One region of the Afipia sp. DC4300-2b1 genome, then DNA from elsewhere that is predicted to be linked to it. Evidence: predicted binding sites of a transcription regulator. Region 1 holds the regulator's gene; each other region holds the start of a gene.
What was found. Region 1 encodes PhoB, which activates phosphate uptake and scavenging genes when phosphate is short. Its sites were predicted from a motif close to TGTCATNNANCTGTCAT; they were not measured.

Region 2: the regulator PhoB is predicted to act here: its motif matches at 767-783, upstream of ACP7AL_RS22425 (DUF47 domain-containing protein).
Region 3: the regulator PhoB is predicted to act here: its motif matches at 1,230-1,246, upstream of ACP7AL_RS06185 (DUF2794 domain-containing protein).

Annotation. Positions count from the first base shown of each region.
Region 1 covers NZ_JAFCSX010000004.1:104,933-107,198, reverse strand. Annotated here, with positions in the region: gene ACP7AL_RS17090 (LacI family DNA-binding transcriptional regulator) at 1-270, opposite strand, end outside; gene arsC (arsenate reductase (glutaredoxin)) at 428-832, shown strand; gene phoB (phosphate regulon transcriptional regulator PhoB) at 896-1,606, opposite strand; gene phoU (phosphate signaling complex protein PhoU) at 1,634-2,266, opposite strand, start outside.
Region 2 covers NZ_JAFCSX010000005.1:582,422-584,687, reverse strand. Annotated here, with positions in the region: gene ACP7AL_RS22430 (branched-chain amino acid ABC transporter permease) at 1-672, shown strand, start outside; gene ACP7AL_RS22425 (DUF47 domain-containing protein) at 810-1,454, shown strand; gene ACP7AL_RS22420 (anion permease) at 1,470-2,266, shown strand, end outside.
Region 3 covers NZ_JAFCSX010000001.1:1,242,629-1,244,894, forward strand. Annotated here, with positions in the region: gene ACP7AL_RS06180 (DUF1223 domain-containing protein) at 96-866, shown strand; gene ACP7AL_RS06185 (DUF2794 domain-containing protein) at 1,257-1,625, shown strand; gene ACP7AL_RS06190 (GNAT family N-acetyltransferase) at 1,626-2,156, opposite strand.

The DNA of each region.
Region 1 (2,266 bases):
CCGTGCAGAGGATTTTTCGGCACCGCGAATGGCAGACGCAAACACCGGGTTATCGAGTTGCGGAACGATGAGACCGAGCGTCCGGCTGCGTGACGTCCGCAAACCCTGCGCGAGCGTATTTGGTGAATAATCCAGATTACGAGCGCTTTCGAGAATCCGCTCTCGCGTCTCCGGACGAATGCGCTGGCTCTCCTCGCCGCGCAGCACCCGCGAAGCGGTGGATACGTCGACCCCCGCCATACGTGCAACATCGGCTAGTCTCGGCCTCATCGATTCCTGCATCCCAAACGGCGTTCGCGCGGCGAGCGTAGACTTGGAGGCTCTATAAAACAAGCAAGCGCAAGGCCCGGACTCGACGCATTCCGGCCGTCAACGTACAAGGCTTGAGCGGTCGAAAACCGGATTGGCCGGGTTAACGGATGCAGCCATGAACGTCACCATCTATCACAACCCGGATTGCGGAACGTCCCGCAACACGCTGGCAATGATCCGGCAAAGCGGCATCGAGCCCACAATTATCGAGTATCTGAAGCAGCCGCCCACCCGCTCAGAACTGATCGAGCTCATTGCGGCGATGGGAGTTTCTGTGCGCTCGCTTTTGCGCGAGAAGGGCACAACCTATGCCGAGCTTGGGCTCGGCGATCCGAAATGGACAGATGATGATCTGATCGATCAGATGCTCGCACACCCAATCCTGATCAATCGGCCGATCGTCGTGACACCTAAGGGCGTCAAGCTGTGCCGGCCCTCGGAGGCTGTGCTCGACGTTCTGCCAAATCCGCACATAGGCAGGTTCGTCAAGGAAGACGGCGACGTCGTCAACCCTGTATGAGGCACGTCGCTGCCGATGACCAACACCCTGCTTATGCAAGGAGAAGGTCAGGCAACTTGCGACTCAGTTTTGTGAATCAGCCTTGGCGAAGCGATCGTCAAGCGCGTAGCCCGCGCCACGAACCGTGCGGATCGGATCCGACTCGCGCCCAAGATTCAGCAGCTTCCTGAGACGGCCGATGTGCACGTCCACCGTGCGCTCGTCGATATAGATGTCACGGCCCCACACGCCATCGAGCAGCTGCTCGCGGCTGAACACACGCCCCGGGTGTTCCAGGAAGAACTCCAGAAGCCGGTATTCGGTCGGGCCCAAGTCGATCGGGCGGCCAGAACGGGCAACGCGCCGCCGGTCACGATCTAGCTCGATGTCGCCAAAGGCGAGAACGGTCGCGAGGCGTTCGGGACTTGCGCGTCGCAGCAGGCCCTTCACACGCGCCAGCAGTTCCGGCACCGAGAACGGTTTGACGATATAGTCGTCCGCTCCGGTCGCAAGGCCCCTCACCCTTTCGCTTTCCTCGCCGCGCGCGGTCAGCATGATGATCGGAATCTGCTTGGTCTCGGGTCGTGCACGCAACCGCCGGCAAAGCTCGATCCCGGACAGGCCTGGAAGCATCCAGTCGAGCACGATGAGATCGGGAACATGCTCCTTGAGCCGGGTGTCCGCATCGTCGCCGCGGGCAACCGTCTCGACGTCGTAGCCCTCGGCATCCAGGTTGTAGCGAAGCAGCGTGGTCAACGCCTCTTCGTCCTCGACCACAAGAATTCGGGCGCTCATTTCAAGTCCTTTAGTTCGTCTTACAAATTAACTGCCTGACGCGGCCGTTGCAAAGTTCGTCATATCGCCCTTCGGGCGCTGATCGAGCATCTGCTGGCCTTCGATCATGTAGAAAACCGTCTCGGCGATGTTGGTCGCATGGTCGCCGATCCGTTCAATATTCTTGGCGCAGAACATCAAGTGAATACAGAAACCAATATTGCGCGGGTCTTCCATCATATAGGTCAGAAGCTCGCGGAACAGGGACGTGCAGATTGCATCGACCTCTTCGTCGCCCTTCCAGACGGTCATCGCGGCAGGCAGATCGTGCGCCGCATATGCATCGAGCACCGACTTGACCTGCGACTGAACGAGGTCGGTCATGTGTTCCAGGCCACGGATCAGCTTCAGCGGATGGAAATCGCTGTCGAGCGCTGCGACGCGCTTGCCGATGTTCTTCGACAGGTCGCCGATGCGCTCCAGATCGGTGGCAACGCGCATTGAACTGACGATCTCGCGCAGGTCGACCGCCATCGGCTGGCGGCGAGCGATCGTCAGCACCGCGCGTTCCTCGATCAAGTGCTGCAGTTTATCGATCTCGAGGTCGGCCGCGACAACGCGCTTGCCCAGCGCGACGTCGCGCCGGATCAACGCATCGACGGAATCGACGATCTGCCGTTC
Region 2 (2,266 bases), on a different contig from region 1:
GTGGTGGCATCGGCGGCGCTCAGCGTCGTGACAGGACTGATCGCGATCCGCAGGCAGGGCATCTATTTTGCGATGATTACGCTGGCGCTGTCGCAGCTCCTGTTCTTCATCTATCTGCAGACTCCGTTCACCCACGGCGAAGACGGCATCCAGGGCATTCCGCAGGGCATGATGTTCGGCGTGTTCGATCTGTCCAAGCCGACCACGCTTTATTATGTGGTGCTGGCGATTTTCCTGCTCGGCTTCCTCGTGATCTACCGGGCCATCAACTCGCCGTTCGGCGAGGTGCTCAAGTCGATTCGCGAGAACGAACAGCGCGCGATCTCGCTGGGCTACAAGACCGACCAGTACAAGCTGCTGGCGTTCATCCTGTCCGGTACGCTGGCGGGTTTGGCCGGCGCGGTGAAGGTATTCGTGGCGCAGAACGCGTCGCTGACCGACGTGCACTGGACCATGTCCGGCGAAGTCGTGCTGATGACCCTGGTCGGCGGCCTTGGCACGGTGTTCGGGCCGGTGGTCGGCGCGTTCGTCATCATCGCCATGCAGCAGTATCTGGCCGGGTTCGGCCAGTGGGTCACGGTGATTCAGGGCGCGATCTTCGTGATCTGCGTGCTGACCTTCCGCCGCGGCGTCGTCGGCGAAATCGCCCACTATTTCAAGCGATCGCTCTAAACGTCCGATTTTTCGGGGCTTTTTGCTTCGATAAATCAGTGGATGACCGGCGTTTAGACGCCGGGCAGACGCCTGTTGGTCTGCGAAACGGTTTATGACAGATATGTGACAAGTTCTGTCGTGCCGGAGAAAGATCAATGCTGGGCTGGTTTCGTAAGCTGCTCCCTCGGGAGGAGAGATTCTTCGACCTGTTTGCCCGGCACTCCCAGGCCGTCGTGCAAGGCGCCGAGGCGCTGGAGGGAATGATGCGCGGCGGGGAGGAGACCCCGGTCTACTGCCAGCGCGTCAACCAGTTCGAGAACGACGCCGACCAGATCACGCGGGAAGTCCTGACCGCCGTCCGCCGCACCTTCATCACCCCTTTCGATCGCGGCGACATCAAGAACCTGATCACGGCGATGGACGATGCCATCGACCAGATGCAGCAGACCGCCAAGGCGGTGATGCTGTTCGAGGTCCGCACCTTTGAGCCGCCGATGCGCGAGATCGGCGCCATCCTCGTGCAGTGCGCGAATCTCGTCGGCAAGGCCGTGCCGCTGATGCAGGCGATGGGAGCGAACGTCACCACGCTGACCGCTTTGACCGAGGAAATCACGCGGCTTGAAGGCCGGGTCGACGATCTGAACGATATCGGCCTCAAGGAACTGTTCCTCCAGCACCGCGACGGCAACACGATGGACTTCGTGGTCGGGGCGGAAATCTACAAGCATCTGGAAAAGGTCGCCGACCGCTTCGACGACGTGGCCAACGAGATCAACAGCATCGTGATCGAACAAGTTTAAGGTCAGGACCTCGTCGTGGATGCATCGCTTGCTTTCCCCATCCTGGTCGGATTGATCGCCGTCGCGCTGCTGTTCGATTTTCTCAACGGTCTGCACGACGCCGCCAACTCCATCGCCACGATTGTTTCGACCCGCGTGCTGCGGCCGCAATACGCCGTTGCATGGGCGGCATTCTTCAACTTCATCGCGTTCGCGGTGTTCGGCCTGCATGTGGCGCAGACCATCGGCACCGGCATTATCCATCCCGAGGTCATTGATGCACATGTGATCTTTGCCGCGCTGATCGGCGCCATCGTGTGGAATCTGGTGACGTGGGGCCTCGGCATGCCGTCCAGCAGTTCGCATGCGCTGATCGGCGGACTGCTCGGCGCTGGCATGGCGAAGGCCGGGACTTCGGTCATGGTCTGGAGCGGTTTGTCAAAAACGCTGCTTGCGATTGTACTCTCGCCGCTGGTCGGATTTTTGCTCGCCCTGTTGCTGACGGCGATTGTGTCATGGGCCGCGGTGCGTTCGACGCCTTTTGCGGTCGATCGCGCGTTCCGTATCTTGCAGTTCGTGTCCGCCTCGCTGTACTCGCTCGGTCATGGCGGCAACGATGCGCAGAAGACCATGGGCATCATTGCGGTGCTGCTGTACTCGCAGGGCTATCTCGGAGGTGAGTTCAGCGTGCCGTTCTGGGTGGTGATCGCGTGTCAGGCTGCGATGGCGCTCGGCACGCTGATGGGCGGCTGGCGCATTGTGCGGACCATGGGCCTGCGCATCACCAAGCTGACGCCGATGCAGGGGTTCTGCGCCGAGACGGGCGGGGCGGC
Region 3 (2,266 bases), on a different contig from region 1:
CTCACCGCGAAGTGAGTAGCGAGCTACCAGGGGGCGGCCTATCAAGGGGCCGCCTTCTTGGTGAGGAGGCATCATGCATCGTGGGGGCAGACGGGATGTCTGATTTGCCAGTTTCGATACCGACAAGGGCCGGTGCAATCGCCTCGCGGCTGTCGCGTACGCTGGGCGTTTGCGCGATCTTTACCGTCATCACACCGGTATGCGCAGATCCGCGCGCAGTCGTTGAACTCTTCACCTCGCAGGGATGTTCGTCTTGTCCGCCCGCGGACAAGGTGCTCGGTGAGCTGGCGCAGGATCCCTCTGTGATCGCGCTCAGTTTGCCGATCGATTATTGGGATTATCTCGGCTGGAAGGACACGCTGGCGGATTCGCGGTTCAGCGCGCGTCAGAAAGCCTACTCGCATGCACGCGGCGACCGCGGCGTCTACACGCCACAGGCCGTCGTCAACGGCACGACAAACGTTCTTGGCAGCGATCGCGCGGCAATCGAGAACGCCACGAAGAGGACGCAGAACAACGACGGCGTGATGTCGGTCCCTGTGACGATGACGCTGTCTGGCGGACAGATCAAGGTATCGGTGGCGGAAGGTAGCGGCAGGAGCGGCGAGATCTGGATTTGCGCCGTGTCGAAAGCGGTTCCGATCACCATCTCACGCGGTGAGAATCGCGGACAGCAGATCACGTATCACAACGTGGTGCGTAACGTGCTGAAGGTCGGTGACTGGAACGGCAAGGCGGGCAGTTGGTCCGTACCGCTCGAAAACATCACGCGCGATGGCGTCGATGCCGCAGCGGTCTACATTCAGGACGGCAATCGCGACAAGCCCGGCCCGATGCTCGGTGCGGCCTTTACGTCGCTGAACTGATTCAAAAAATTTTGGATGATGCGCTGCCGGCAGCGATTGCTCGCGGCTGCACGGTCGTCTCTCAACGAGATCGCCAAAACAAAAACGGCCAGCTTGCGCCGGCCGAAGGATTGGGGATCCAGTTTACTGCGAAGAGTTAGACCCGATCCTGACGACCCCGGGGGGCTGGGGGCTGAGGAATCCGGTGCCGAAAGGACCGGGTCAACGCAGTTTCCTTTTGATCGCAGCCCAGCACGGCGGGGGATGGGCCGAATTCGGGCGGCATTATGATTTTGCCTGACGTCCGCGTGATGCCTTTGCTCCTGAAACGGACAGCGGATACGCCTGAAATCAGACTTGCAGGCGTGGCCAGACGGGGCGATCATGTCACCTGCGTGACAGGAGGCGCCGATGAGTTCAATGTCGGGCGATATCGATCCGAGCGAGAGCAGGGGGCTGGAGCGCAGCACTGCGCCGCTCCCGCCCCAGACCGTAACGTTCAATCGCGTCGAACTTAATCGCATTCTCAATCTCTACGGACGCATGGTCGCCGACGGTGAGTGGCGCGACTATGCGATTGATTTTCTGAAAGACCGCGCGGTGTTTTCGATTTTTCGCCGCGCGTCGGAGGTCCCGATCTACCGGATCGAAAAGGACCCGCGGCTCGCCCGCAAGCAGGGTGCGTACAGCGTGATTGCCGCCAGCGGACAGATTCTGCGCCGCGGCCATGAGCTTGATCGCGTTCTGCTGGTGATCGATCGCAAGCTCGCGCTGGTTTGATTAATCTTTTGGCGTCGTCTCGCCGCCCTCGCCCAGGGCGCGCTGCATCATCACCGTGTCGAGCCAGCGGCCGAACTTGAACCCGACGCTCGGGTGCGTGCCGATCATTTCGAATCCGGCGCGGGCATGGACGCCAATCGAGGCGGCGTTGGCGGAATCCCCGATCACCGCGATCATCTGCCGGTAGCCGCGATCTTCGCACGCGGCAATCAGGTCCTGCATCAGCCGCGTGCCGATGCGACGTCCCTGCGCCGCAGGATCGAGATACACGGAGTTTTCGACTGTGAACCGATAGGCCGGACGGGGCCGGTAGGGTCCGGCATAGGCATAGCCGACGACGATGTCTTCCATGACCGCCACCAGATACGGGAAGCCGGCCGCCGCCAGTGCTTCGTAGCGTCGTGTCATTTCGGCAAGATCAGGCGGGTCGAGTTCGAAAGTCGCGGTGCCGTGGAGAACCGCATGCCGATAGATCGCCGTGATCGCGGGGAGGTCGGTGACGGCGGCGGGCCGGATATGAAGCTGGGGCATGTCGATCGCAGAGAATGGTGCCGGAGCGGTGAAGCCCCGCAGTCCTATCAGCGAAGGACCGCAAAACAAAAGCCCCGGCTTTTGGCCGGGGCTTTCAAGAGTTCACTGAT